Regions from separate parts of the Cupriavidus sp. DB3 genome, predicted to be linked through region 2. Evidence: predicted binding sites of a transcription regulator. Region 2 holds the regulator's gene; the other holds the start of a gene.

Region 1 (14,784 bases), on a different contig from region 2:
TGCTGCGCGCGCTTCTCGTCGGACTGGTAATCGTAGGTGATCAGCTCCACCTTGCGCCGGGTGCCGCCGACATTGATGCCGCCGGCCGCGTTGACCCGCTTGAGCCACATGTCATAGGCGACCTGCTGCTTCTTGCCTTCGTCGGCCAGGCCTCCGGTCAACGCTAGCGGCGCGCCGATACGGATGGTGGACTGGGCCTGGGCCAGCGCGGTGGCGCCCATCAGGAGCGCGGACAGCAGCGCGGTACGGATCAGCTTGGGAGTCATGGAATACCTCGTCACGGGACAGGTCTTGCGGAGCGAATCAGGGAAAGGGACGGCAAACTCAGCGGCGGCCGAACGACAGCCACTGCCGCAGGCGGGCCCACAGCGCGGGCCAGAACAGGACATTGAGGTCGAGCGGCGCGTTGGCAGGCGCGTTGGCTGGCGCACTGGCTGGCCCACTGGCTGGGGCCTGCCTCGACGGCGCAGGCGCCGTCTCGACAAAGGCAGGCGGCTCGGCCGCGGCGAAGGCGGCTACCGTTGGCGCCGCCGCAACGGTAACGGCCGGTCCGGCCTCGGCTTCGAGCTTGCGGCGCAGGTTGGCGGCAAAGGCCTCGGTCAGCCGGGCGGCCAGCTCGCGCACGATGCCGCCTCTCGAGAACTGCGCCAGGCTGCCGGCGATCGCATAGTCCACCGCGATGTCGACGCGCGTGGCGGGCCCGCCGGTCGCGTCCGCGAGGTCATGCAGCGAGAACGCGGCCTCGCCCTTGACGCGCGAGCCGCTCTTGCGGTCCGCGCCGGTGCCTGTCACCGCGCCACGGTAATCGGCATCGTCCAGGCGCATCTCGCCGTCGCCGGCGAAGACCGCGACGATGGGCCCGAGCTTGACGGTCATCGTCAGGGGCAACCGGCCGTCTCGTGGCGGCGCCGACAGCGACGCCCCGGGCAGGCAGGCGATCACGCCCTCGGTATCGCGGAAGCAGCGCCATACCGCGTCGCGCGCGAACGGCAGCAAGATCGTTTGTTGGAGTTCCATGCGGGGCTCAGCCTCCTGTGGGTCGCCTCGGTAGCGTGTCGTGTCGGTTCGCGCGGGTTCTGGTCAGGTCCGATTGACCGCGCCGGCGGTCTTGCGGGCATCGAGCACGCTGCGTATCGCCCGCACCAGGCCGACATAGCCGGTGCAGCGGCACAGGTTGCCGGCAAGCTCGTGACGGACGCGCGCATCGTCGGCATCCGGCAGCCGCAGCACGATGTCACGCGCAGTGGCCAGCATGCCCGGCGTGCAATATCCGCATTGCAGCGCGTGTTCGGCGCTGAAGGCTTCGCGCAGTTGCGCCATCACGGGGTCGGCATCGAAGTCCTCGATGGTGCGTACCTCGGCGCCGGTGCAGCTGACGGCCAGCACGGTGCACGAACGCGTCGGCACGCCGTCGACCTGCAACGTGCACGCGCCGCAGACGCCCTGCTCGCAGCCGAGATTGGTGCCTGTCAGGTTCAGGTGTTCGCGCAGGAAGTCGGCCAGGTGCGTGCGGGGCTCGATGGCGGCGCTGACACGCTCGCCGTTGACACACAGTTCGACAGGCATGGGGAGTGTCATGCGCCTTCTCCGGTAAAGACAGCCAGCGCCGCGGCGGCGCGCCGCAACGCCACCGCGTGGAGTTGGTATTCAAGCGTGCCGGGCTCGAGCCCGGCCTCGCACAGGTGGCGGTGCGCCAGCGCTTCGTCCCAGCGCTCGATCAGCGCGCCGGCGTCGGCGATCACGAACGGCGCGCCGTCGATGGCGCCGATCACCGCGCGACGCCTACCCTGTGCGCCGTCGTCGACGAAGGCGCAGATCGCCTCGGCGAATTCGCCCGGCTTGCGGTTGACCTTGTAGTAGCTCCAGCGCGCGCCGGGGCTCAAGCGCGCGATGCGGACCCCGAGCAGCACTTCGTCATCCGCCAGCGCCGTGGTGAATGCGCCGACCATCCAGTCGCGCTGCGCGATCTCGCGCTGGCCGCGCGGGCCCATCACGATGCAGGTGGCGTCGAGCAGCGCCATCACGTTGATCCAGTCGGCCGCCGGGTCGGCATGGGCCAGGCTGCCGCCCAGTGTGCCGCGGTTGCGCACGGCCCGATAAGCGATGCCGCGCGCGACGAAGGACATCAGGCCGCGGCTCGGATCGGGAATGCGCCCGTCCTCGATCTGCGCATGGGTGATGCCGGCGCCCAGTTGCACCGACGTGCCCGCGTCGAGGCATTCGCGCAGTGCCGCGATGCCGCCCAGATCGATCAGCTCGGCCGGCTGTGCCAGCCGCAGGTTCAGCATCGGGCCAAGCGACTGGCCACCGGCGACGGCCTTGGCAACGCCATTGCTGCCGGCGAGCGCGGCGAGCGCCGCTTCGACGGTGTCGGGCCGCCGATAGTCGAACGGCGCCGGCTTCATGCCGCCACCTGCGCAGGCGACGACGGCATCGGGCTGAAGTGGCCGGGGTGGCGGACATCCCTGGCACGCGCATTGGCGAGCGCGGCGAGGATCGCCCGCGGGCTTGCCGGCAGCTCGCGCAGTTCGGCGCCCAGCGGCCGCAACGCGTCATTGATGGCGTTGACGATCGCCGCGGGCGAGCCGATCGCACCGCTCTCGCCGATGCCCTTCTGGCCGAACTCGGTGTAGGGCGCTGGCGTTTCCATATGGTGGATGCGGATCGCAGGCACTTCGGTAGCGCCGGGCAGCAGGTAGTCGGCCAGCGTCGATGCCAGCGGCTGGCCGTCTTCGCTGTAGCGCATCTCCTCGTACAGCGCGGTGCCGATGCCCTGCGCCGCCCCGCCGTAGACCTGGCCGTCGACCACCATCGGATTGATCAGCACGCCGCCGTCCTCGACGATCGCGTAGTCGATCAGTTCGACCTTGCCGAGTTCGGTATCGACGGCGACCGCCACCGCATGGCACGCATAGCTGAAGGTGCCGGTATCGCGCGTTGCCTGGTAGGTGGTCATGACCTCCAGCCCCGAAGGATCGACATCGGCGGGCAACTTCTGCGGCTGCCGGTACCAGACGTGGGCGAGCTCGGCCAGCGGCACGCGGCCACCGCCGCCCACCACCGCCCCGTCCTCCCAGCGCGCCGCCGGCACAGGCAGGCCCAGCAGATGGGCGCCGATGTGCAGCAGCCGTGTTCGCAACTGCTTGCAGGCCTGGCCCACGGCCCCGCCGGCCATCACGATCGAGCGCGAGCCCCAGGTGCCGGTGGAGTACGGCGTGATCGCGGTATCGCCAAGCAGCACGCGCACCTGATCGGTGTCGACGCCGAGCACCTCGTGCGCGATCTGGGCCAGCGTCGTTTCCATACCTTGCCCGTGCGAATGCACGCCGGCGCGGATCTCCAGCACGCCGTCCGGCGTCAGCCGCACCACGGCCGGCTCGCGGCCAGGCACCATCGGAATGCCCCAGCCGTGATAGACCGAGGTGCCATGGGCGCCCTGCTCGCAGAACACCGCAAACCCGACGCCAATGCGGCGCCCGTCGGGCTCGCCGCGCTGCTGGCGCGCCCGCAGGCCAGGCAGATCGATGGCTGCCACGGCGCGTCGCACGCATTCGGGATAGTCGCCGCTGTCGAAGTGCTTGCCGGTGATGTTGTCGAACGGCATGCGCTCGGGCGGCACCAGATTGCGCAGCCGCACCTGATGGGGTTCCAGCCCCGCCTCGACCGCGATCGCGTCCATCACGCTCTCGATCGCGAAGCAGACGCCGGTGCGCGCCACGCCGCGGTATGGCAGGATCGGCGGCTTGTTGGTCGCCACCGACCAGGTGCGGCAGCGATAGCGCTCCATCATGTAGGGCCCCGGCAGGATGCTGCCGACCTGTGCGGCCTCCAGGCAGGCCGAGAAGGGGTACGACGAATAGCAGCCAGAATCCACCGTGGCCTCGCAGTCGACCGCCAGCAGGCGGCCATCGCGCTCGGCCCAGGCCTCGATGCGATAGGCGTGCTCGCGGCAGTTCGCGTTGGCCGTCAGCTGCTCGCGCCGATCCTCGATCCAGCGCACCGGCTGCTCGAGCCGCATCGCCAGCCACGCGACGCAGACTTCTTCGGGCAGCAGGATTCCCTTGTAGCCGAAGCCGCCGCCGACGTCCGGCGAGATCACGCGAACCTGCCCTTCGTCCAGGCCCAGACAGCCCGCCAGACCCGTGCGGTTGATATGCGGCATTTGCGCCGCGGTGACCACCACCAGCTGGGCCAGGCGCCGGTCCCACCACGCGACCACGCCACGGCCCTCCATCGGCGCCATGCTCTGGCGCGCGGTCCGCAGCGTGCGGATGACGTGAATCGGCGCGCTCGCGCGGATCGCGGCCAACGCGGCCTCGTTGTCGCCGTCCGTGCCGACCGCCGTCGAAAGAAACACGTTGTCGCCCCAGTGCTCGTGCACGAGCGGCGCGCCGACTTCGCGTGCGGCCAGCATGTCGACCACCGCCGGCAGCTCCTCGAAGTCGACGAAGACCTGCGCCGCAATGTCTTCGGCCAGGGCGCGGGTCGGGGCCACGCACATCGCAATCATCTCGCCGACCTGGCGCACCTTGCCGTCGGCGAGCACCGGCTGCGCCGACGACTTGAAGCCGGCGAGCCCCGAGTCGGCGACGATGGGCCGCACGCCGTCGAGGTCGGCCAGCGTGAATACCGCATCGGCCAGCCCTTCGGGCTTCTCGATGCCGCGGATGCGCGCATGCGCCAGCGGACTGCGCACGAAGGCGACATCGCGCATGCCGACCATGCGCAGGTTGGCGACATAGTCGCCGCGGCCGCGCAGGAAACGGTCGTCCTCCTTGCGGCGCAGCCGCGCGCCGATGCCGCCGGTCTTGCTGCCGTTGTTGCCGCCGTTCCTGCCGCGGTCGTTGTGCGCTGCCGGGGTCGTCATCGCGATCTCCCTAGGCGACCTGCGCCACCGGCAGGATGGGCGCGGCCGCGTCGAAGCGCTGCCCGGCGCGCAGGCAGAACACCGGTTCCAGCATCCGCTCGCCCACCACCTGGGTGCCCTCGTTGTCGGCAAGAACCCAGCGGCCGCGCAGGTCTTCCAGCACCGAGACGTTCGCCTCGGCGCCGACGCGCAGCGTGCCGGCGCCGTCCTTCAGGCCGGCCATGCTTGCCGCATTGACGGTGGCCATGCGCACCACATGGTCCAGTGGCAAACCGAGCGCGAGCATGCTGGTCATCGCCGACACCAGGCTGAAGCGGACGCGGCCGAGGAACATATGGTCCTGGTCCGGATGTTCCGCCGGCGTACCCGCTGGCGCCGGCACGTGCGTGTTGTAGCCATGCATGTCGGCGCCCAGCGTATCGGGCACGATGCCGGCTTCGAGCACGGTGCGGGCCATCCGGTAGCTGAAGTGCGAGCCGTGACCGACGTCGATCTTCAGTCCGCGCGCCGCCGCCTCGCGCGCCAGCGGGTGCACGGTGCCGTCGCGGTTTACGAAGCCGCCGGGATGGCGGCTGAACGGGTGCGCCAGCACATCGCCAGGCTTGAGCATGTCGACCACCTGCTCGAGGATCGTGTCGGGGTCGACATCGTGCTCGACGTGGCCAGGCATCGGCCACAACTGGCCGAAGTGGACATAGACCGGCAGCGCTGTCTGACGGCCAATCTCGGCGGACGCACGCATCACCTCGACGCCCCACCGCGCAAACCCGCCGAGCTCGGCATGGGCCTTGATGCCGCGCACCAGGTCGGCGTTGGCCAGCGCGGCCTTCACCGTGGCATCGACATCGACGCATTCGGGCCGATACAGCTCGGCGTAGTAATGGCCTTCGAGCCCACCGACCAGATAGGCCGACAGGAAGGCGTAGATGCGGCTGCTTGCCGGCTCGGCGACGTAGTGCCGAAACCCGGGCAGCGTCATGCAACTCGCGCCGCCCTGGTCGATCAACGTGGTGACTCCGGAATGCACGCCGCACATATCAGCGTTCAGGCCGAAGCGTCCGGTCACGTACTGGTACACGTGCGCGTGCGTGTCGATCAGGCCGGGCAGCACCAGCTTGCCGCGGCAGTCGACGACTTCGGCCGCATCGGCGTCGGCAGGCAAGGCCGCCGAGCCGTCGCCGACGGCGGCGATGCGGCCGTTGCGGATCCATACATCGCACACCGCGTCGATGCCGGCGTCCGGATCGATGACGCGGCCTTGCCGAAGAACGATGTCGCGATTGCTTTCAGTCATGCTGGCCTCATGGGGTGAAAACGCTGCCTGCAAAACGCAAGAACTTTGCCAGTGCATGCCGGCGGCGAGCTCGCCGTTGCTGCAAACCGTTGCCCGGCAAGGCTTTGCGGCTTTCCGAGGACCCAACGAGATACGGGGTATGCCACTTATCCGGGTCGATTCCGCATGCGCGACGCTGGTGCCGGCGCACCGCGAGCCGGCGTATACGAACCCAGCCGGCAGCGAGCCTGCCCCGTTTCTGTGCAATACGGGGCATGCCACCTAATCGGCGATAATGGCGGCAACCGCAGCCACGCTGGAACGGCTGCTGCCTGGCCAGGGGCCAACCGCCGGCGGCGAAATGCCGTCGATTGCCGACCACGACACCGCATGACGACGACCAAACGACCCATCGCCATCCAGACCGAGATCGACGCCGCCCGGCACCGCTCCACGCTGCTGGGGCGCCCCGGCTTCCTGATCCGGCGCCTGCATCAGATCCACTGCTCGCTGTTCCTCGAGGAGACCGAGGCGTTCGGCATCACGCCGGTCCAGTACAGCCTGTTGACGGCACTGGAGCAGCACGGCGAACTGGACCAGAACACCGTGGCCCTCGAGGTAGGCCTGGAGCGCACCACGGTGGCCGAAGTCATTCCTCGACTGGAGGCGCGCGGACTGCTGCAGCGGCGGCAAAGCGAAACCGACCGGCGCGTCAAGCTGGTCAAGCTGACCCGCAAGGGCAAGACACTGGTCAGGAAGATGGAGGCGGCGGTTCAGCGCGCGCACGATCGCACCGTCGACCATCTGCCGCCGGCCGACCGTGAACGGTTCCTGCTGTATCTGATCCGCCTGGTCGAGGCGACCAACGAGCACGGCAGCGTGCCGTATCGGCTGCCGCCAGCGGAGTGACGGCCTGCGGGGAAATGTGACGAGTGATACATTAGCGCCAGCCCGATTTCCGGCTTGTTGTTCCCGTCATTGCGCCAAACAACGTTCTTCCGCATGGAGCGCCGCATGAACCCGTCCCGTTTTGCCCTTCCGCGTCGTGTTCTTCCTCTCGCGCTGGCCGCCGCACTGTCGTGCGCGGCGCTCGCCGGCACGCCGGCCCACGCGCAGGGCGTACCGGCGCAGCAGCAGAATCAGGTGCCCGGCTATTACCGGATGATGCTCGGCGAGTTCGAGATCACCGCACTGTACGACGGCTATATCGATGTCGACCCCAAGCTGCTGCGCAACACCAGCGCGCGCGAGGTGCAAACCCTGCTGGCGCGCATGTTCGTGGAGTCGACTCCCGGCGTGCAGACCGCGGTCAATGGGTTTCTGATCCACACCGGCAAGAATCTGGTGCTGATCGACACCGGCGCCGGCGCCTGCTTCGGCCCCGCGCTGGGCAAGATCGTCGACAACGTTCGCGCCGCCGGCTACGACCCGATGCAGATCGACACCGTGCTGCTGACCCATCTGCATGGCGACCACGCCTGCGGCCTGGCGGTCGACGGCAAGCCGGCGTTCCCGACCGCGACGGTCCATGCGTCGCAGATGGACGCCGACTACTGGCTGTCGCAGGACGTCGCCGACAAGGCCCCGGCCGAGGCCCAGCCCTACTTCAAGATGGCGCGGGATGCGGTCGCCCCGTATCAGGCGGGCGGGCGCTTCCGCACCTTCAAGGCCGGCGACGAGGTCGTGCCGGGCATCGCCGCGGTGGCCGCCTACGGCCATACCCCCGGCCATACCGGCTATCTGTTGCGCTCCGAGAAGAACGGCAAGGCGCAGAGCCTGCTGGTGTGGGGCGACATCGTGCACAGCCATGCGGTGCAGTTCCGCCGGCCGGACGTGGCGATCGAATTCGACGTGGACAGCCGCGCCGCGGTACGCACGCGCAAGCGGCTGTTCAACGATGCCGCGCGCAACAAGCTGTGGGTCGCCGGCATGCATCTGCCCTTCCCCGGCATCGGGCACGTGCGGGCCGACGGCAACGGCTATACGTGGGTGCCGGTCGAGTTCGGGCCGATCCGCACGGATCGCTGATCCGGCTGGCTGAGCCGGCCGGTCATCGGGGTACGCGGCCCGCCAGATATCGCGCTGTTTTTGGCGCGGCTGTTGGCGCTGCTGTTGGCGCTGCTGTTGGCGCTTCTGTTCGCCCTGCTGTTCGGGCTGCTGCTCGCGCCAATCGTGGGGCTACGCATCGCGCGGCTGACCGCGCCGCTGGTCGCGCCGCATCATGGCATCGCACATCGCCTGCAACCGTGCCGCCATGTCCCGCGCCGGCGCCGACGGTTCCGGCCTGGCATGCAGGCTCAGCTCGACCGGCGGCACCGCGCCGATCAGCGCGGGCTCGTCGAGCACGCGATGCGCGCGCGTGACCACGCGGCGCGGCAGCAGGCTGATGCCCAGGCCGTCGGCCACCGCCGAGCTCAGGCTGGCAAGACTGGCGCTGACGAAGCCGATGCGCCAGCGCCGGCCGCTCGCCTCCAGCGCATGCGTCATCTCGCCGCGATACAGGGCGCCGCCGGGAAAGACGGCCAGCGGCACCGGCTCGCGCCCGAAGGCGGGACGCCGGCGGCTGTCGATCCAGCACAGCGGCTCGGGCCAGCTCGCCAACCCGGCGGCGCTGCCCTCGCGCTGCTTGATCAGCGCCAGATCGAAATCCCCCTCCTGGAAGCCTTGCCATAGCTCGTGGCTCAGGCCGCTGGTGACCTCGAGCCGCACGCCGGGCCACGCGTCCGCGAAATCGGCCAGCACCGGCGTCAGCGTCTGCGCCGCGAAGTCTTCCGGCACGCCGAGCCGGATCTCGCCCTGCACCGCGCTGTCGCGGATCTGCGCGACGGCCTCGCCCGACAGTTGCAGGATCCGCCGTGCATAGCCCAGCAGCCGTTCGCCCTCCGGGGTCGGCGTGACATAGCGCCCGCCGCGGTCGAGCAGCGCGCAGCCGCACTGTTCCTCGAGCCGGCGCAATTGCTGGCTGACGGTGGACTGGGTCAGATGGACGCGCTCGGCGGCGCGGGTGAAGCTGCCGCTGTCGGCCACGGCGACGAAGCTGCGCAGCAGTTGGGGATCGAGGATGTCGTTCAAGGGGTGTCGTTCGAGGCGGCCATTTGGGCAGGGATTCGCGCAGGTGTTCGGGCGGTTTTTCGGGGGGCCTTTGGGGGGCCTTTGAGCGGTCTTTTGCGCGCGTCTTTGCCCAGCTCGATTGCGCGGGTCTTGGCGCCGGGGCGCCGGCCCTTGCGCGGGCCTTTGCGCATCTATTTGATTCCTCCCTGCCGAGCATTCCATCATTTAATTTCCCAATTGCCAAGCGCGCGCGTACAGTCTGGTCCTCTACCCGCAGGCTCTTTTTCCGGGAGGCATCCCCATGTCCAACCACGAATCCCTGTTGCGCGAAGCCGTGCATCTGGCGCAGGCCAATCGCGCACGCGGCGGCCGGCCCTTCGGCGCCGTGCTGGCGCGCGACGGCCAGCTGATCGCGACCGGCGTCAACGGCATCGTCCACAGCCACGATCCGACCAGCCATGCCGAGATGGAGGCGATCCGCGCCGCCAGCCGGCGCCTGCAGAGCCCGGACCTGCGCGGCTGCGCGGTCTATGCCAGCGGCCATCCCTGCCCGATGTGCCTGGCCGCGCTGGTGATCAGCGGCGTGCAGGAGGTCTACTACGCGTTCGACAACAACGACGCCGCGCCCTATGGCCTGTCCAGCGAGGCCACCTACCAGGCGCTGCGGCTGACGCTCGATCCGCCGCCGCTGCCGCTGATCCGCCTCGATGTGGGTGTCACCGCCGATGCGGTCTATGGCCGTTGAGTTCCATGGCAGTTGAAGTCTCCACCGGCCGGCGCGGCCTCGGCGCGCCGGGCTGGGCGCTGGCGGCGATCGTGCTGGCCGGCCTGAACCTGCGTCCCTTCCTGACTGGCATCGGCCCGCTGGCGCCGGTCATCCGCAACAGCACCGGGCTGGATTACCGCGGCATGGCGTGGCTGACGCTGCTGCCGATGGTGCTGATCGGCGTCGGCGCCTGCCTCGCGCCGGCGATGCGCCGATGGCTCGGCGAGCGGCGCGCGGTGCTGCTCGCACTGGCGCTGGTCGGCATTGGTTCGCTGTTGCGGCTCGCCTGGCCCGGCGGCACGGCGCTGATCGCCACCGCCGCGCTGTGCGGCCTCGGGACGGCGGCCGCGCAGGCGGCGCTGCCCGCGATCGTCAAACGCCGGTTTCCGACGCGGATGGCGATGGTGATGGGCCTCTATTCGGCCGCGCTGATGGCGGGCGGCGCGCTTGGCGCGCAGCTGACGCCGTGGATCGCCGGCCTGAGCGGCAGCTGGCATGCGGGGCTTGCGGTGTGGGCGCTGCCGGCATGGGCCGGATGGCTGCTGGCGTGGCGGACGCTGCCGCGCGATGCGGCGGTCGAGCCAGCGATTCCTGCCGGCGACATCGCCGATGCCAGAGCCAACGCCAACGACGTCGTTGATGCCAGAGCCGAAGCCCACGCTGCCGACGTCGCCGATGCCAGGGCCAAAGCGAACGCCACCGACACCGTTGATGCCAGCGCCAAAGCCAACGCCGCTCACGTCGCCGATGCCAGGGCCAAAGCGAACGCCGCCCACACCGTTGATGCCAGTGCCAAAGCCAGCCGCCCCACCGCGATTCCGGTGCTGCGCCTGCTCAAGCGCCCACGCACCTGGCTGCTGATGGCCTCGTTCGGCGTGATGAACGGCGGCTATGCCTCCTTGATCGCGTGGCTCGCCGCCTATTACCAGGAGCGCGGCTGGAGCGGTCCGGCCTCGGGCGGCCTGATCGCGGTGATGTCGGTGGCGCAGGCCGTTGCCGCGCTGGCGCTGCCGACGCTGGCGGCCCGCAGCCCGGATCGCCGCGCATGGCTGGCGCTCGCGCTCGCCCTGCAGGCGATCGGCTTCGCCGGCCTGGCCGGATGGCCCGATCTCGCGCCGCCCGCATGGGCCATCATCGGCGGCGCCGGCCTCGGCGGCTGCTTCTCCCTCTACCTGGTGGTCGCGCTGGACCACCTGCCCCGCCCCGAAGACGCCGCCGCGCTCGGCGCGCTGATGCAGGGCGGCGGCTTCCTGCTGGCCGGCTGCGCCCCGTGGCTGGCGGCGGTGTTGCACGACGCAACCGGCAGCTTCGCCACCGCCTGGTGGTACCACCTCGCCGCGGTCGTGCTGGTGATGCTGGCCACCACGCGCTTCGATCCGCGCCGGTATCTGCTGGCGATGCCGAGCCGGGTCTGATGGCTGCCTGCGAAGGCGAAGGCTTCGGTCTTCGCCTTCGGCCACATCGGCGCTCCTTCTTCTCTTTCCGACGCCACCAGTTCGCCCGCATGGCCGCTGCAACGGGGCACACTGCACGACGATGCGTACCCGTTTCTGCGTACCGCAGCCGCGCTGCCGAAGCCGACCGTACCCGTTTCTGCGTAGGCCGGCCCGGACTTCCGATCAGGTCTTGATCCCCAGTTTTTCGATCAGCGCCTTGAAGGTAGCGTTGTCGCGCGCGATCACGCGCTTGAAGGCGGCTTCGTCCAGATAGCCTTCGCCCATGTTCTGCTTGGCCATCGTCTCGCGCAGCGCGGGGTCCTGCATGGTCTTGGCGATGGCGCTGCCCAGGCGGGCGACCACGTCCGGTGGCGTGCCCTTGGGCGCCGCGATGCCGCGCCAGCCGTGAATGACCAGATCGACGTTGCGCTCCTTCAGCGTCGGCACGTTCTCCCAGCCCGCCTTGATGCGCTGCTCCGACATCACCGCCAGCGGGCGGATCTTGCCGGCGGCCACATAGGTCGCGACTTCCACCGGCGTCACCGCCACCGCTTCGATATGTCCGCCGAGCAGGTCGAGCACCGCCGGATTCGCGCCGCGGAACGGCACATGGTTGAAGCGCACGCCGGCCTTGTCCTCCAGCGCGGCGGCGGACAGATGGCCGAGCGAGCCGGGACCGGCATTGCCCACGCGCATCGAATCGGGCTGCTTGCGGGCGGCGGCCAGGAACGCCTCGATGGTCGTGAAGGGCGAATCGGCGCGCACCGCGATGGTGGCCGGGTCCGCGTTCAGGCGCGCGACTGGCGTCATGTCGTCGGCGGTGAATTTGGCCAGACCCAGATGCGGGATCATCGTCAGCTCGACCGTGATCACCGCCAGCCGATAGCCGTCGGGCTTGGCGCTGACCAGATCAGCCCAGCCCACCGCGCCGCTGGCGCCCGACTTGTTCAGGATCACCAGGTTCTGCGGCAGATGCTTGCGCGCGGCCTCGGCGAAGGCGCGCGCAAGCACATCGGTGCCGCCGCCCGCCGCAAACGGCACGATCAGTTCGATCGGGCGCGACGGGTAGGCGCCGCCCTGGGCCAGCGCCGGGCAGGCCGCGGTGGCAGACATCGCAGCGAGCGCGCGCAGCACGGCGCGGCGTTGATGAAGCGGTTCATTCATGACGAAAACTCCGGGGTACGGTAAAGACTGGAGCGAGAGCAGGAGCGAGGAGAGAACCGGCGCAGGCCGCGCTCAATCGAGCCGGATGCCGGCGGCCTTGATCACGCCGGACCACAGCTTCTGCTCGCTGCGCGTGAAATCGCCGAACTCCGCGGCGGACATCGGCATCGGCTGGATGCCAAGCTCCTCGAGCTTGGCGCGCGTGCCCGGATGGCGCAGCGCGGCGACCAGTTCCTGGTTGAGCCGCGCGACGACCGGCTGCGGCAGCTTGGCCGGGCCGACAAAGCCCTGCCATGCATAGGCCTCGAAGCCCGCGAGTTCGGGCAGGCCGGATTCGGCCATGGTCGGCACGTCGGGCAGGATCGGCAGTCGCTGGGGCGTGGCCACGGCCAGCACGCGGATCTTGCCGGCGCGGATCATCGACAGGCTCGGCGGCAAGTCGACGAACATGGTCTGCACCTGGCCGGCCATCAGGTCCTGCAGCGCCGGCGACGAGCCCTTGTAGGGCACGTGCAGGATGTCGGTACGCGTACGCTGCTTGAACAGTTCCAGCGCGACATGCAGCGGCGAGCCGGGCCCCGACGACGCCGAAGAAATGCGCCCCGGCGACTTGCGCACCAGCGCGACGAACTCCTTCAGGTCTTTCGCCGGAAAGGACGGATGCACGGCCAGCACCAGCGGCATCCGGCCCAGTCCGCCGATGAAGGTGAAGTCCTTGCCCGCGTCATAGGTCAGGCTCGAATACATCGCCGGGTTGAAGGCCAGCGTGCCCGAGTCCGCGGTGCCGACCGTATAGCCGTCGGGCGCCGCTCGCGCGATGGCGGTGGCGCCGATGATGCTGGCCGCGCCGGGCCGGTTCTCGACCACCACGGGCTGGCCCAGGTCCTGCCCCATGCGCAGCGCCAGGTTGCGCGCGATCACGTCGGTGGTACCGCCCGGCGCATAGGGCACGATCCATTTGACGGGCTGGCTGGGGAAGGTCTGTGCGCCGGCCGGGGCCACGCAGGCAAACGTCGTGGCCAGTGACGTGGCAAGCGTCGTGGCGAGCGCGGCGAAGGCGCGGGCAATGCCGCGGGGGATGCGGGTCTTCATGGCGATGTCTCCTGTCTTGGCGGGAACTGCGGTGTTCCCTTGTCGTATGGCGATGCGGGTGTCCGCCCTGCGGCGGGGATCAAGCGGGTTCGGCGTTTGAGCAGTGTCGGGCGGCACTCGAGCGGCACTGGCGCGGCGCTTCAGCGCGGCGCCATCAGCCACTCATGCGCGGGGTCGTTGCGGAAGGCCCAGCGCCGTTCCGGCCCGGCCATCGTGTTCAGGTAATAGAGGTCGTAGCCGTACGGCGCCGTGCACGGGTGATAGCCGCGCGGCACGAGCACCGCATCGCGATGCTCGACCGCCATCGCCTCGTCGAGACTGCGGTCGTCGGTATAGACGCGCTGGAAGGCGAAGCCCTGCGAGGGATTGAGCTGGTGGTAATAGACCTCCTCCAACGCGGTTTCGGCCAGCGGGTCGCTCGCGTCGGCGCTGTCGTGCTTGTGCGGCGGATAGCTGGACGAATGCCCCCCGGGCGTGATCACCTCGACCACCAGCAGCGATTCGGCGGCCTCGGTCTCGGGCAGGATGTCGCAGACATGGCGGGTGTTGGCGCCTTGACCGCGGACGCTGCGCCGCATCTGCGCGGGCTCGATCACGCGGCATGGCAGGCGGCCCTCGGCCGGTGCGGTACTGAACGCGATCTCCGCCGCATCGCGCGCGATGACTTGCACGTCGCGGCCCGGCGGCACATAGACGGCATACGGGGACTGTTCTTCGAAGACCGACCGGCGGCTGCCCAGCGCGCTGAACCGCTGCGTGCCGACCACCACGTCGAGCTGCCCCGACAACACCGTGATGCACAGCTCGCGCGCGCCGGTGGACAACGCTTCGGCCTCGCCGGCGTCGAGCCGGATTGCACGAAAGCCGATATAGCGCCAGCCGGCCGACTGCGGCGTGATGTCGACGATATGGCGGCCCGGCTGGGCCTTGACCAGCAGGCTGCCGGTGTTGCGCATCGACCTCGGATTCATGCTGCCTCCCGTGTGGTGCTGTCGCCCGTGGGCGCGGGCCGGGTGCTGCGCCAGCCTGCAATGAGCCGGCGGAAGTTGGCGGCGACCCTTGCCTGGAAGGCGTCGTCGTCCAGTTCGCGGCGCAGCCACGCAAGACTCGCCTCGGCCCATACCGAGCGGCCGAT
Region 2 (14,784 bases):
CCGCTGGCACAGGCCCTGATGGAGATCACCCGCAAGGGCATGGCCATGACCGCCATCGTCGATGCCGAGGGCCGCGCGATCGGCGTCTTCACCGACGGCGACCTGCGCCGGCTGCTGGAAACGCCGCGCGACTGGAAGACCGTGCCGATCGGCGAGGTCATGCATGCCAACCCCTTCACCGTCGGGCCGGACCAGCTCGCGGTCGAGGCGGTGCAGGTCATGGAAGCAAACCGCATCAACCAGCTGCTGGTGGTCGACGCCGACCAGCGCCTGGTGGGCGCGCTGCATATCCATGACCTGACCCGGGCCAAGGTCATCTGACGAACGCCATGCGGGATCTGTTCCCTTCCCTGTCCCGCCTCGCGCTGCGGCTGATGCCGCTGCTGCTGATGGCGCTCGTTGCCGGCAGTACGTTCTGGCTGGTGCAGATCAACACGCCGCGCCAGGTCAGCGATACCGAACGCCAGAAGCGCCATGTGCCCGACTACTGGATGGAGCGCTTCACCGCGACCGAACTGGCCGAGGACGGCAGCACCAAGATGCGCTTCACCGGCGAGCGGATGATCCATTACGAGGACGACCAGACCTACGAGGTCACGCGGCCGGCGATGCGCGCCTACGAACCGGACCGGCCGCCGGTGACCGGTACCGCGGACCTGGGCAAGATGAACGCCGACGCCAGCGTGATCGACCTGTTCGGCAACGCCCATATCGTTCGCGTGCAGGGCGCCGATCCATCGCAGGACCCGCAGATGAGCGCGACCTCGAGCTACTTCCAGATCCTGATCAACGACGACATCGTGAAGACCGACAAGCCGGTCAAGCTGACCCGCGGACCGTCGGTGATGACGGCCAACGGCCTGGTCTTCAACAATGTCACGCGCGAGGTCAATCTGCTCGGCAATGTGCGCGGCACCATCGTGATGGCGCCGCGCGGCGGCGGCGCGAAACAGCCATGACGCATCGCGCCCCCGCGCCAGGCGCGCACCATTCGAACGATCTCCGCGCCAGTCCGGGCCACCCGCCCCGTCTGGACGATTCCCGGACAACGCCAATCAACGCCATCGTGGCCAACATGACCCTGACCCTGACGACCTGGACCCGCCGCCGCGCCACCGCCGTGCTGCTCGCCTTCGCCGCCGGCATGACGCTCGCCCTGCCGGCGCTCGCCGAACGCGCCGACCGCGACAAGCCGCTGGTGCTCGAGGCCGACAACGCCAGCTACGACGACGTCAAGCAGATCTATACGCTGACCGGCAACGTGGTGCTGACCAAGGGGACCATGGTGCTCAAGTCCGATGCCGCCGAGGTCCGCACCGATCCCGAGGGCTACCAGTACGCGGTGGCCACGTCCAAGGGCGGCAAGCAGGCCTATATCCGGCAGAAGCGCGACAACGTCGACGAGTACATCGACGGCTGGGGCGACCGCATCGAATACGACGGCAAGCAGGAAGTGGCCAAGCTGATCGGCAATGCGCGCATGGCGCGGCTGGCGGGCGCCAAGGTGGTCGACGAGATCCGCGGCGCGGTGCTGACCTACGACAGCCGCAACGAGTTCTACACCGCGGCCGGTGGCAGCGGCAACGCGGCGCCGGCGAACCCGTCCGGCCGCGTACGCGCCGTGCTGTCGCCGCGCCAGAGCCAGGGGACCGGCGGCAGTGGCGCCGGCGTGGACCTGAAAGGCTCGCCGACGGCCAAGCCCTGATCGCTTCCCGGGCCTGACGTACCCGCACGCCGCGCACGCTCCGCCACGTACGCTTCGCCACGCCCGCTTCGCATGACGCAGTATCAAAGGATTGCCCACATGTCCGTTGCCGACACCGCTACCGCCACCGCTCCCGCCGCCAACGCCAACACCGCAGCCGGTGCCGGCGCGGGCACGATGCCGGCCACCAGCAACCTGGTGGTGCGTCATCTGAAGAAGCGCTACGGCTCGCGCACCGTGGTCAAGGACGTGTCGCTGGACGTCAAGAGCGGCGAGGTCGTCGGCCTGCTCGGCCCCAATGGCGCGGGCAAGACCACCTCGTTCTACATGATCGTGGGCCTGGTCGCGCTCGACGAAGGCGACATCGTGCTCGACGGCCAGCACATCAGCGGCCTGCCGATCCACGAGCGCGCGCGCATGGGCCTGTCGTACCTGCCGCAGGAAGCGTCGGTGTTCCGCAAGCTCAATGTCGAGCAGAACATCCGCGCGGTGCTGGAACTGCAGCGAGACAACGGCAAGGCGCTGTCCGGCGCCGAGATCGAGCGGCGGCTGGACAGCCTGCTCGACGATCTGCAGATCGCGCACCTGCGCAACAACCCCGCGCTGTCGCTGTCGGGCGGCGAGCGCCGCCGCGTCGAGATCGCACGGGCGCTTGCCTCGGCGCCGCGCTTCATCCTGCTCGACGAGCCGTTCGCCGGCGTCGATCCGATCGCGGTCGGCGAGATCCAGCGCATCGTCAGCTTCCTGAAGGCACGCAATATCGGCGTGCTGATCACCGACCACAACGTGCGCGAGACGCTGGGCATCTGCGACCACGCGTACATCATCAGCGAAGGCGCGGTGCTCGCGGCCGGCGAGCCCAAGGACATCATCGCCAATGAATCGGTGCGGCGCGTCTATCTGGGCGAAAACTTCCGCATGTAATGGCGGTTTGGCGCGCGGCCGCCCTCGTACAGAGGGCGGCCGTTTTCGTTCGTGCGCGGTTCATGTACCGTTCCTTCCCTGGTGATCCATCAGGCAATCGCTTCTGACCACGCAATCGAAACTTCCGATAGCAAATTCCGTTCCATCGCGGCCGAAGTTGCGCATAAAATAGGCCGCATGAAACCGTCGCTACAGCTACGCCTCTCCCAGCATCTGGCCCTGACGCCGCAGCTGCAGCAGTCGATCCGGCTGTTGCAGCTCTCCACGCTGGAACTGCAACAGGAAGTCGAGCAGGCGCTGACCGAGAATCCCCTGCTCGAACGCGAAAACGACTGGATCGAAAGCCCGCTGCGGGTCGCCGCCGACGGGTCGGTCAATGTCCAGACCACCACCACGACCCCGTCTTCCGAGCCGACGGCCCCCGCCGATTCGCGCGCGGATGGCGCCGCGTCCGCCGACGACGGCTATGCCGACGGCGCGGGCGACGATTATGGCGGCGACTGGAGCCTGGACGATTTCGCCCGCCGTCCGCAAAGCGACGAGGACGAGAAAACGCCGCTGCAATTGCGCGATGCCGAGCCCACGCTGCGCGAATATCTGATGGAGCAATTGGCGCCGCTGAAAATCTCCACGCGCGACAAGGGCCTGGCGATTTTCCTGATCGAATCGCTCGACGACGACGGCTACCTGAGCGCCTCGCTCGAGGAAATCCTTTCCGAATTGCCTGAAGAGCTCGAATTCGAGCTCGACGAAGTGCATGCGATGCTGACGCTGCTGCAAAGCTTCGACCCGCCCGGGGTCGGGGCGCGCAACGCGGCCGAATGCCTGTCGCTGCAACTGCGCCGCATCGAACATCCGCAGCGCGAGCTGGCGATGACGATCGTGCGCCATCACCTCGAACTGCTGGCCGCGCGCGATTACACCCGCCTGAAGAAGGCGCTGCAGGTCGACGACATGCAGCTGAAGGCCGCGCACGAGCTGATCCGCTCGCTCGCGCCCTATCCCGGCCACGCCTACAGCCGGCCGGAAGCGGATTTCGTCGTGCCCGACGTGTTCGTGCGCAAGAGCGGCCATAACTGGATCGCCCAGCTCAATCCCGATGTGATGCCGCGGCTGCGCATCAACGACATGTATGCGCAAATCTTGCGCGGTGCAAAAGGCGATACCGGCGCCGCGGGATTGCAGCAGAAACTGCAGGAGGCGCGCTGGCTCATCAAGAATATCCAGCAGCGTTTCGACACCATTTTGCGCGTCGCACAAGCCATCGTGGAGCGGCAAAAGAATTTCTTCACGCACGGTGAAATTGCGATGCGCCCCTTGGTTTTGAGGGAGATAGCCGATACACTGGGTCTACACGAGTCGACCATTTCTCGTGTGACTACCAATAAGTACATGGCCACCCCGATGGGGACATTCGAGCTGAAATATTTCTTTGGCAGCCATGTATCGACCGAAACCGGCGGTGCCGCCTCTTCCACCGCAATCCGTGCGCTGATCAAGCAGTTGATAGGAGCCGAAGACCCCAGAAACCCGTTGTCCGACAGCCGGATTGCCGAACTGCTGGGGGAACAAGGCTTCGTCGTGGCGCGACGTACCGTCGCCAAATACCGTGAAGCCTTGAAGATCCCCGCCGTGAACCTTCGCAAGTCTTTGTAGCCGAGTCGCATCGCCTGCCTGGTGCGGCTCTTTCAGAAGGAGAAGCGCTATGAACTTCAAGATCAGTGGACACCACTTGGACATCACGCCTTCGCTGCGTGAGTACGTGGAAACGAAACTGGAGCGAATCCTCAGGCATTTCGATCAGGTTATTGACGTCAGCGTGCTGCTATCGGTCGACAATCAAAAGGAAAAGGATCGCCGTCAACGCGCGGAAATCAATGTGCATCTGAAGGGCAAGGACATCTTTGTCGAGGCGCACCACGAAGATCTCTATGCGGCGATCGACATGCTGGTCGACAAGCTGGACCGGCAAGTGATCCGCTACAAGGACAAGGTGCAGAGCCACGACCGCGAATCGCTGAAGTACCACAGCTTCGTGGCCAGTCAGGCCCAGCAGTAGCTTGAAGATTCGGCTCGGCCACAACGCCGGCCGGCCTTGAAGTGAGGAAAGAAGCCGTGCCAGGAGCACGGCTTTTTTGCGCCCCGCGTGGACGTTCGAGCGAGGCCGCGGTGCCGCCTCGCCGTGCAACCTATAGGATGAAACCGGGATGGGGTTCCGTCTGGCCGGCTTCCCGGTGTATGCTGTGCAATACATATAGAGAATGCCCGCCCCGTTTCCTTGCGCAATGCCGCTCGGGGCGATCGGCATCGGACGGCAGGGAGCCCCCCTGCACTATAATGTGCCGCACGCTGATAGTCGGGAAGCGGCGGCAACGAACGCACCGCCCAGCAACGGCAGACCGGCCCACGCCGGCAAGAAACCGCATGGCGGCGCCAGTATCAGGAATTCCGCGCATTTCAAATGAACCGTTTGGCCAAACTGCTGCCGCCCGGCAATATCTCGCTCGACGTCAGCGTCACCAGCAAAAAACGCGTGTTCGAACAGGCCGGGCTGCTGTTCGAGAACAACCATGGCGTGGCGCGCGCCACGGTGACCGACAATCTGTTCGCCCGCGAATCGCTCGGCTCGACCGGCCTTGGCGCCGGCGTGGCCATTCCGCATGGCCGCATCAAGGGCCTGAAGCAGCCGCTGGCCGCCTTCATGCGGCTTGCCGAGCCGATTCCGTTCGAATCGCCCGATGGCAAGCCCGTTTCGCTGTTGATCTTCCTGCTGGTCCCCGAACAGGCCACGCAGCAGCATCTCGAAATCCTGTCGGAAATCGCTCAGCTATTGTCCGATCGCGATATGCGTGAAGGCCTCGCCGCTTTGCCGACGCCCGATGCGGTTCACCAGTTGCTGGTGCAATGGCATCCTTGACCCTCTCGGCGTAAGCGGCCCACCGCCGCGCCACCCGCATTCACCACCGCCCCAGCGCCCCGCCTCATCCCGCATGGAACTCACCGGCGTTACCTCCCAGTCGATCTTCGACGACAACGCAGCCGACCTCAAATTGTCCTGGGTGGCCGGGCTGGAGGGCGCCGATCGCGCCTTCGATCTCGACTTCGCACGCGAGGCGACCTCGGCGGCCGACCTGGTCGGCCACTTGAACCTGATTCACCCGAACCGGATCCAGGTGCTCGGCAAGCCGGAGATCACCTACTACCAGCGGCTCGACGACGAAACGCGCAAGCGCCAGATGGGCGAGCTGATCCTGCTCGAGCCGCCCTTCCTGGTGGTGGCCGACGGCATGGAGCCGCCGCCGGACCTGGAACTGCGCTGCACGCGCTCTTCCACGCCGCTGTTCACGACGCCGGTATCCTCGGCCGCGGTCATCGACCACCTGCGGCTGTATCTGTCGCGCATTTCCGCGCCGCGCGTGACCATGCACGGGGTGTTCCTCGATATCCTCGGCATGGGCGTGCTGATCATGGGCGAATCGGGCCTTGGCAAGAGCGAGCTGGGCCTCGAATTGATCTCGCGCGGACACGGCCTGGTCGCCGACGATGCGGTCGATTTCGTGCGTCTTGGCCCCGATTTCGTCGAGGGCCGCTGCCCGCCGCTGCTGCAGAACCTGCTGGAAGTGCGCGGCCTGGGCCTGCTCGACATCAAGACGATCTTCGGCGAAACCGCTGTGCGCCGGAAGATGAAGCTCAAGCTCGTGGTCCAGCTGGTTCGCCGCAACGACGGCGAATTCGAGCGGCTGCCGCTCGATTCGCAATATCTCGACGTGCTCGGCCTGCCGATCCATATGGTGAAGATCCAGGTGGCGGCCGGCCGCAACCTTGCGGTGCTGGTGGAGGCGGCGGTGCGCAATACCATCCTGCGCCTGCGCGGCATCGACACGCTGCGCGATTTCATGGACCGCCAGCGTGCGGCGATGCAGGCCGATGCGGCGTCGCGCGGCCAGGGCCGCCTGCTTTGAGCGTCTGACCGAGCCCGATTCCTTCGGCAGCCCGGGCCGCGCCGCAACTGCGCCTTGACGCATCGGCGTGCCGGACACGCCGACAGCGTCAACCTGATTGGGGTTTTCAGCGTTTTGTGCTGTAATGGGCATCACGCCCAGCCTGCGCCGTTGCGCATCCTGCGCTTGGCGACCCGATCCTCAGTCAGGAGATTTCAGCATGAAGACACTGATCGCAACCTGCGTGCTGCTGTGCCCTCTGGTCGCCACGGGCGCCTTTGCCCAGACCGCCTCCGGCAACAGCCAGCAGAGCAAGATGAAGACGTGCAACACGCAGGCGGCCGGCAAGACGGGCGACGAGCGCAAGGCCTTCATGAAGGAATGCCTGTCGGCCAAACCCGCCACCGCCGGCAACTCGCAGCAGCAAAAGATGAAGGCGTGCAATGCGCAGGCGAGCGGCAAGAAGGGCGACGAACGCAAGGCGTTCATGAAGGAATGCCTGTCCGCATGACGGCACACCGAGCCGGCATTGTTCCGGAGCGCCGGAAAGCGAAATAGACGGCGAAACAAGAGTCGGAAAGAAATAAAGGCGAATCGCGCGGCACACGGCGGTTCGCCTTTTTCTTTGCCGGCTCACTACCCATTGCGCGGCTTTCGCACGCTTTCGCCGCCATTTCCGCCGATGGCCGCCTCACGAGCCGCGGATTTCATCGGACCGTCATGACGCAATCATCACGCGATGCTATCCTTCAAGCGTTATGCGCATCGTCCTCATCACCGGCATTTCCGGCTCCGGCAAATCGGTTGCATTGAACGTGCTCGAAGACGCAGGCTACTACTGCGTCGACAACCTGCCCGCGCAGTTCATCCCCGAACTCGCCCGCTACCTTGCGGCCGAGGGCTACACGCATCTGGGTATCGCCACCGATATCCGCAGCCGCGAATCGCTGGCCAGGCTGCCGGAGACGCTGCGGAGCCTGTCGGCCGATCACGAGGTCCGCGTGGTCTTCCTGACCGCCAATACCGATTCGCTGGTGCAGCGCTATTCCGAAACGCGGCGGCGCCATCCGCTGTCGGTGCGGCTGGCTGCGCGCGAGGCGGACGGCGCGCCCGTACCGAACGAGACCCCGCTGGTCGAAGCGATCGAGATGGAACGCGAGCTGCTGAGCCCGCTGGCCGAATCGGCGCATCGCATCGACACCAGCAATGTGCGCACCAATACGCTGCGCGCATGGATCAAGGATTTCATCCGCGACGACAATCTGGAGCTGACGCTGCTCTTCACGTCGTTCGGCTTCAAGCACGGCGTGCCGAGCGATGCCGACATGGTGTTCGACGTGCGCTCGCTGCCCAATCCGTATTACGACCTGCAACTGCGGCCCCTGACCGGACGCGATGCGCCCGTCATCGATTTCCTGCAGAGCCAGCCGATGGTGCTGGCGATGGCCGAGGACATTCGCGCCTATGTGGAGAAATGGCTGCCGAGCTTCGTCGCGGACAACCGCAGCTATCTGACGGTCGCGATCGGTTGCACCGGCGGCCAGCACCGCTCCGTGTACATCGCGGAAAGACTTGCCAACTACTTCCGCGCGCATGGTAATGTGCTGGTCAGACACCGCGAGCTGGTGCCGGTAGGCTGAACCGGGCAGCGCCAAGGCGGTGGATCCCGGCGGCGGCGCCACCTGCGTGCCCTCGCCCCGTGAGCGAAAGTCTTCTCGGGATCGCATGTCTTCCAGTTCCCCAGCGTCCAATCACGCGGCACCGCTCCACGTCGAAGTCGACAGCCTGCCGCTGTTTCCCCTCCATACCGTGCTGTTTCCCGGCGGCCGGTTGCCGCTGCGCGTATTCGAACCCCGCTATGTCGACATGGTCCGCAATTGCCTGCGCGACAACGCGGCGTTCGGCGTCTGCCTGATCGCCAGCGGCCCCGAGGTCGCGCAGGAAGGCAGCGCCACGGTGCCGGAAGCGGTCGGTTGCCTGGCCGAAATCGTCGACTGCAATATGGAGCAGCTGGGCGTGCTGCTGATCGAGACGCGCGGCAGGCAGCGCTTCCGCGTGCTCGAGCACCATACCCGCGACGACGGCCTGCTGGTCGCGCGCGCCGAGCTGCTGCCCGACGACGTGATCGACTGCAAGCTGGAATTGCTGGGTGAATGCCTGGCGGCACTGCGCCGCATCGTGGCCTCGCTGCATGCGCCGCCGCACAAGCTGCCATTCGCCGAGCCGATGCAGTGGGAAGACCCGAGCTGGGTCGCCAACCGGCTATGCGAACTGCTGCCGGTGCCGATGAAGGCCAGGCAGATGCTGATGGCGCTGCCCGACGCCGGCATGCGGATCGAGATCGTGCATCGCTTCATGCGCCAGCACCACATGCTGTAGCGCGCGGCCGCCCCCCGCGGCCGGTGCGAGCCCGTGCGCCCCGCTGCAGGCAGGCGCCGACCAGTACCACTCCTTGCTTCAGAACAATTACGGCAGTCCCTCGCCGACCAGCAGCTTGCGCACTGGTGCCGGCATGCCCAGCTCATCGAGCCGGTCCAGCGACAGCCAGCGCCATTGCTCCGCCGCCGCGCCTGCATCGCTTGCATCGCCCGGCCCCACACCGCCCACACCGCCAACACCGCCAACACCGCTTCCATCGCGCAACGCCAATGCCGCCATGTCGACCCGCACCGCGCGGATCAGCAGCCGGAAGTGGGTGAAAACGTGCGTCATCTCGGCCACCATCGCGGCGCGCGCCGGGGTGCCGAAGGCCCGCCCGAAGGCAAGCGCATCGTCCTCGGCCTGTTCGGCATCGAACGGCAGCGCCGGCACGGGCAGCTCCGGCAGGCTCCACAATCCGCCCCAGATGCCGCTGTCCGCGCGCAGCCGCAGCAGCACCTCGCGGCCATGCCGCAATACCACCATCACCGTGCTGCGCTCCGGTATCGGCGCACGCGCCTTCGGCGTCGGCAGCACCGCGGTCAGCCCCTCTCGCCGCGCCACGCACAGGTCCGACAGCGGGCAGCGCGCCGCGTCGTCGAGACAGGCGGGCTTGCCGCGCGAGCAGACGGTCGCGCCCAAATCCATCAGCCCCTGCGTGTAGGCCACCATGTCCTCGGACTGGCGCGGGCCCGGCGCGGGCAGCGCGGCCTCGGCAATCGCCCACATCCTGTTCTCGATCGCCTTCTCCCCGGGATGGCCTTGCACGCCGAAGCAGCGCGCGAAGACCCGCTTGACGTTGCCGTCGAGAATCGGCGCACGCACGCCCGCGCTGAACGCCGCGATCGCCGCCGCGGTCGAGCGGCCGATGCCGGGCAGCTCCGCCAGCAGGGCCGGATCGCCGGGAAACCGACCGCCGTACTGCTCGACCACCAGCTTGGCGCAGCGGTGCAGATTGCGCGCCCGCGAGTAGTAGCCCAGCCCGGCCCACAGCGCCATCACCTCGTCGGCCGGCGCCTCGGCGAGCGCCTGCACGGTCGGCAGCCGCGCCAGAAAGCGCTGGTAGTAGTCGATCACCGCGCTGACCTGGGTCTGCTGCAGCATGATCTCCGACAGCCAGATCCGGTAGGGATCGCGCGTGTTCTGCCAGGGCAGGTCGTGGCGCCCGTACCGGCGCTGCCATTGCACGACCCGGGCGCCAAAATCGGACGGCACCTCGGCGGACGGCACCTCGGCGGCGGCGGGATCGGCAGCGGAATCCGTGGTGGCGCGAATGGTGGATCGAGTGGTAGAGCGGCGAGGCATCGATAAGTAGCGAGGGGATCGGCGGTGTTTTTCGAGTCAGGCGCGGCGTGTCGCTCCGCTCAGCGCTGGCATTGCGGGCAATAGAAGGTCGAGCGCTGCCCCTGCACGATCTGCCGGATCGGCGTGGCGCAGTGCCGGCAGGGCTTGCCGGTGCGATCGTAGACCAGGCAGTCGAGCTGGAAATAGCCGCTGGCGCCGTCGCTGCCGACGAAATCGCGCAGCGTGCTGCCGCCGCGCTCGATCGCCAGCGCCAGCGTCTCGCGCACCGCGGCGGCGAGCCGTTCGCAACGCGCACGCGACAGCCGGCCCGCGGCGGTGGTTGGCCGGATGCCGGCGCGGAACAGGCTCTCCGAGCAATAGATGTTGCCGACGCCGACCACGATATCGCCCGACAGCAGCACCGTCTTGATCGCCGCGCTGCGCCCGCGCGTATGGCGGTACAGCCAGTCGCCGTCGAAGGCCGGGTCGCACGGCTCGATGCCGAGATTGCGCAGCAACGGATGGGTGGGCAGCAGCGCCTCTGGCAGCGTGGTCCACAGCACCGCGCCAAAGCGGCGCGGGTCGCGGAAACGCAGCGTCAGAGGCCGACCGGCCGCATCGTGCAGCAGCAGGTCGATATGGTCGTGCGTGCCCGGCGCGGGTGGCTCGTGCCAGACGCGCAGCGTGCCGGTCATGCCGAGGTGGATCAGCAGCCAGCCGGCGTCATCGCCATCAGCCACGCTCCCGGTCACGCCACCAGCAACGCCACCAGCAACGCCACCGGCCACGCCACCAGCAACGCCACCAGCAACGCCACCGGCCACGCCACCGGCAACGCCGTCGGCCACCACCTCCGCCTCGCGCACGCACTCGAGCAGCAGATACTTGCCGCGCCGCTCGACACGCCGGATGACCCGCCCCGGCAGGCAGGCCTCCAGTTCCTCGGGCACCGGCCAGCGCAGGCCGCGATGGCGCACCGCCACCCCGGCGATGCGGCTGCCCTCCAGATGTGGCAGCAGTCCCCGTCGGGTCACCTCGACCTCGGGCAATTCCGGCATCGAACCTCTCCTTTGCGCACGACTCCAAGCGGCAGACGCCATGCCAGCCATGGTGCACCGCAGCCGGGCATTGTAGCGGCACGTTACAATGGCCCTAACTTGTCATATGGCACCACGCGTGCCGGAGTCCCACCCATGCCGGACCGCCTGGACCGCATCTCCGCTCTGCTCCCTTCCCACGTACCGCTTGACGAGCCGCCCGCGCAGACCGCCGCGCGCCGCGCGGCACCGGGCCGGCGCCTGCTGCCGCTGCTGGTGGCGGCCCTGGTCGGCGCCGGCGCGCTGACCGGCTGCGCCAGTGCGCGCGATGCCCGGTCGGCCCAGGCCGATGCCGCACGCGCGGAGGCGAAGTCCGACGGCGCCGAAACCGGCCGGCCGATGTTCACGCTGGGCAGCGACGGCGAGCTCGAGCCGACCCCGGCGACGCCGCTGCCGCCGAAGATGCCGCTGCCCGAGCTGCCGCTGACGGCCGACATCATGTACCGCGTGCTGGCCGCCGAGATCTCGATGCAGCGCGGCCTGACGGGCCCGGCCTATCGCACCTACGTGGAACTGGCCCGCTCGACCCGCGACCCACGCTTCGCGCAGCGCGCCACCGAAATCGCCTTCAATGCGCGCGTCCCGCAGCAGGCCCTCGACGGCGCCCGCCTGTGGACCGACCTGGCCCCGACTTCGCCGGCCGCGCGCCAGGTGCTGTCGACCTTGCTGGTGCTCAACGCACGCTGGGAAGAAGCCGAACCGCTGCTGTCGCTGCAGTTGAACGGCGTGCCGCCGAGCCATCGGCCCGAGGCCATCCTGCAATTGCAGCAGCAACTGTCACGCACCAGCGATCCGGCCGGCGCGGCCGCGCTGCTGCAGCGGCTGGTCGCCAACGACATGCAGTCGGCCGAGACGCGGCTCGCGCTGGCACGGGCCAAGGAAACCGCCGGCGACGTGCCGGGCGCGCTGGCCGAGCTCGACGAAGCGCAGCGCCTGCGTCCCGACTACGAAGCCGCGGCGCTGATGGCGGCCGAGCTGCGCGCCGACAACTCGCCCGAACAGGCGATCGCCGGCCTGAAGCGCTTCCTCGACAAGGCGCCGGCCTCGGTGAACGGCCGCATCACGCTGGCGCGCGTCTATCTGCAGCGCAACGAGATGGACGCGGCCCGGCGCGAGTTCGAGGCGCTGCGCAAGGTCGCGCCCGACGATCCGCGCGTGCCGCTGGCGCTGGGTCTGACCGGGCTGCAGGCGCGCCGCTACGACGAGGCCGAGCGCTATCTGCACGAATATCTGCGGCTGGCCGAAAAGGCCCCGAGTTCCAACCCCGACGTCGCGTACCAATACCTCGCGCAGATCGCCGAGGAGCGCAAGGACTACGCGGGCGCGGTGCAGTGGCTGGACCGGATCGAGGACCAGCGCATGGTGGGGGCGGCATCGGTCAAGCGCGCGCAGATGCTGGGCCGCATGGGCCGGCTCGACGATGCGCAGGCGATCTTCGGCGACATGCTGGCCGATGCCGAGGACATCCCCGATCCCGACCAGCGCGCGCAGCGGATGATGGCGGTACGCCAGGCCGAGGTCGGCATGCTGATGGAAGTCAAGGCCTACGACCGCGCCCGCAAGGTACTGGACGAACGCGTCAAGGCCGAGCCCAGGAATGCCGAATGGCTGTACGAGCTGGCGATGCTCGACGAGCGCGAGAAGCGCTACGACAGCATGGAACGCCGGCTGCGCCAGTTCATCGCGATGCAGCCGGACCAGAAGCAGGGCTACAACGCGCTGGGCTATTCGCTGGCCGATCGCAACATCCGCCTGCAGGAAGCGCTGAAGCTGCTGGAGAAGGCGACCGAGCTGGGCCCCGACGATCCGTACATCATGGACAGCCTGGGCTGGGTCAAATTCCGCCTGGGGCAGTTGCAACCGGCCGCCAAGCTGCTGCGCGACGCCTACGCCAAGGCGCCCGAGGCCGAGATCGCCGCGCATCTGGGCGAGGTGCTGTGGCAGCTCGGCGAGCGCGACGAGGCCCGCAAGACCTGGGAGGAAGGCGTCAAGCTGGACCCGAACAATGAGACGCTGGTCGAAACGCTGCGGCGCTACAACGTGCGATTGGCGCAGTAGCGTCGCCGGCGTGCCGCCCGTACCCGGCAGGCTGTGCCCTTCATCGAGATTCATCGCCCTCCATCGACATCCATCGCCGGCACGGTCCGCGCCAACGCGCGCGCCGTGACCCGGTACCGATCTGCGTTTTCCGCATGGACCGATCCCGCCGTACCCTGACCCTGCTTTGCCTGTCCGCGCCGCTGTGGCTCGCCGCCTGTGCCAGCGTCACGCCGTCGCGCCAGTTCGATGCCGCCGCCGGCGCCCGCGCCAGCGAATTGACCGGGCGCTTTGCCGCCAACTACGTCCGCTATGGGCGCGACGAAGGCGTGCAGGGCAGCTTCCACTGGCGCGAGCAGGGCGAGAACGTGCGGCTGGACCTGATTTCGCCGCTGGGCCAGACGCTGGCGGTGGTCACGGCGACGCCCTCGGGCGCGACGCTCGACCTGCCCAACGAACCGCCGCGCAACGCGCCCCAGGTCGATGCGCTGCTGGAGCAGAGCCTCGGCTTCGCGCTGCCGGTGGCCGGCATGCGCGACTGGCTGCGCGCCCGGCCGGCACCCGGTGCCCCGGCCAGCGCCACGCGCGACGCCCAGGGCCGGCTCGAGACGCTGTCGCAAAACGGCTGGACCGTGCGCTACGCGGCCTGGCAGGCCGCGCCGAACGGCGCCGAAACGCTGCCGCGCCGGATCGACCTGGCGCGCGACGGCGCCGGCGGACCGATGTCGGTCAAGCTGGTGATCGACGCCCCGGCTTCGCATTGATCGCCCGATGTCGGCCCCCTTGCCCCCCGCGCAACTGCGCGACTGCCCCGCCCCGGCCAAGCTGAACCTGTTCCTGCATGTGACCGGGCGCCGCCCCGACGGCTATCACACGCTGCAGACGGTGTTCCAGCTGATCGACTGGAGCGACACGCTGCATTTCGAACGCCGCGACGACGGCGCGGTACTGCGCGTGACCGACGTACCCGGCGTGCCGGCCGACAGCGACCTGGTGGTGCGCGCGGCCAGGGCGCTGCAGACCGCCACGGGAACCCGGTACGGCGTCGAGATCGCGCTGGACAAGGCGCTGCCGATGGGCGGCGGCATCGGCGGCGGCTCCTCGGACGCCGCCACCACGCTGCTGGCGCTGAACCGGCTGTGGGGCCTGGGCCTGGGGCGCGAGCAATTGATGCGGATCGGCCTGGGCCTGGGCGCCGACGTGCCCTTCTTCGTGTTCGGCCAGAACGCCTTCGCGCAGGGGATCGGCGAGGAGCTGACCGCCGTCGACCTGCCGGACAGCTGGTTCGTGGTCATCCATCCACGCCAGCATGTGCCGACCGCAGCAATTTTTTCCGACGAACGCTTGACAAGGGATACGCCCATCTCCATAATTGCGG

The links. The regulator sigma-54, encoded in region 2, starts transcription at its own class of promoters, with help from an activator protein. The targets are predictions, from matches to a motif close to TGGCANGNAANCTGCTTT.
Region 1: a site for sigma-54 is predicted at 6,195-6,212, ahead of K7G19_RS08905 (amidohydrolase/deacetylase family metallohydrolase). Genes of this name have one in related genera too.

The regions. Positions count from the first base shown of each region.
Region 1 is NZ_JAIZPL010000002.1:693,717-708,500, forward strand. Features, by position in the region: gene K7G19_RS08880 (amino acid ABC transporter substrate-binding protein) at 1-266, opposite strand, end outside; gene K7G19_RS08885 (SRPBCC family protein) at 325-1,017, opposite strand; gene K7G19_RS08890 ((2Fe-2S)-binding protein) at 1,081-1,578, opposite strand; gene K7G19_RS08895 (xanthine dehydrogenase family protein subunit M) at 1,575-2,405, opposite strand; gene K7G19_RS08900 (xanthine dehydrogenase family protein molybdopterin-binding subunit) at 2,402-4,867, opposite strand; gene K7G19_RS08905 (amidohydrolase/deacetylase family metallohydrolase) at 4,878-6,161, opposite strand; gene K7G19_RS08910 (MarR family winged helix-turn-helix transcriptional regulator) at 6,531-7,049, shown strand; gene K7G19_RS08915 (MBL fold metallo-hydrolase) at 7,155-8,168, shown strand; gene K7G19_RS08920 (LysR family transcriptional regulator) at 8,319-9,203, opposite strand; gene K7G19_RS08925 (nucleoside deaminase) at 9,493-9,936, shown strand; gene K7G19_RS08930 (MFS transporter) at 9,942-11,372, shown strand; gene K7G19_RS08935 (tripartite tricarboxylate transporter substrate binding protein) at 11,577-12,557, opposite strand; gene K7G19_RS08940 (tripartite tricarboxylate transporter substrate binding protein) at 12,630-13,649, opposite strand; gene iolB (5-deoxy-glucuronate isomerase) at 13,790-14,620, opposite strand; gene iolC (5-dehydro-2-deoxygluconokinase) at 14,617-14,784, opposite strand, start outside.
Region 2 is NZ_JAIZPL010000005.1:602,848-617,631, forward strand. Features, by position in the region: gene K7G19_RS19025 (SIS domain-containing protein) at 1-321, shown strand, start outside; gene lptC (LPS export ABC transporter periplasmic protein LptC) at 330-959, shown strand; gene lptA (lipopolysaccharide transport periplasmic protein LptA) at 1,076-1,705, shown strand; gene lptB (LPS export ABC transporter ATP-binding protein) at 1,805-2,629, shown strand; gene K7G19_RS19045 (RNA polymerase factor sigma-54) at 2,807-4,285, shown strand; gene hpf (ribosome hibernation-promoting factor, HPF/YfiA family) at 4,335-4,688, shown strand; gene ptsN (PTS IIA-like nitrogen regulatory protein PtsN) at 5,091-5,546, shown strand; gene hprK (HPr(Ser) kinase/phosphatase) at 5,620-6,591, shown strand; gene K7G19_RS19065 (PsiF family protein) at 6,791-7,081, shown strand; gene rapZ (RNase adapter RapZ) at 7,329-8,210, shown strand; gene K7G19_RS19075 (LON peptidase substrate-binding domain-containing protein) at 8,296-8,949, shown strand; gene mutY (A/G-specific adenine glycosylase) at 9,037-10,293, opposite strand; gene mutM (bifunctional DNA-formamidopyrimidine glycosylase/DNA-(apurinic or apyrimidinic site) lyase) at 10,353-11,330, opposite strand; gene K7G19_RS19090 (tetratricopeptide repeat protein) at 11,466-13,427, shown strand; gene lolB (lipoprotein insertase outer membrane protein LolB) at 13,562-14,170, shown strand; gene ispE (4-(cytidine 5'-diphospho)-2-C-methyl-D-erythritol kinase) at 14,178-14,784, shown strand, end outside.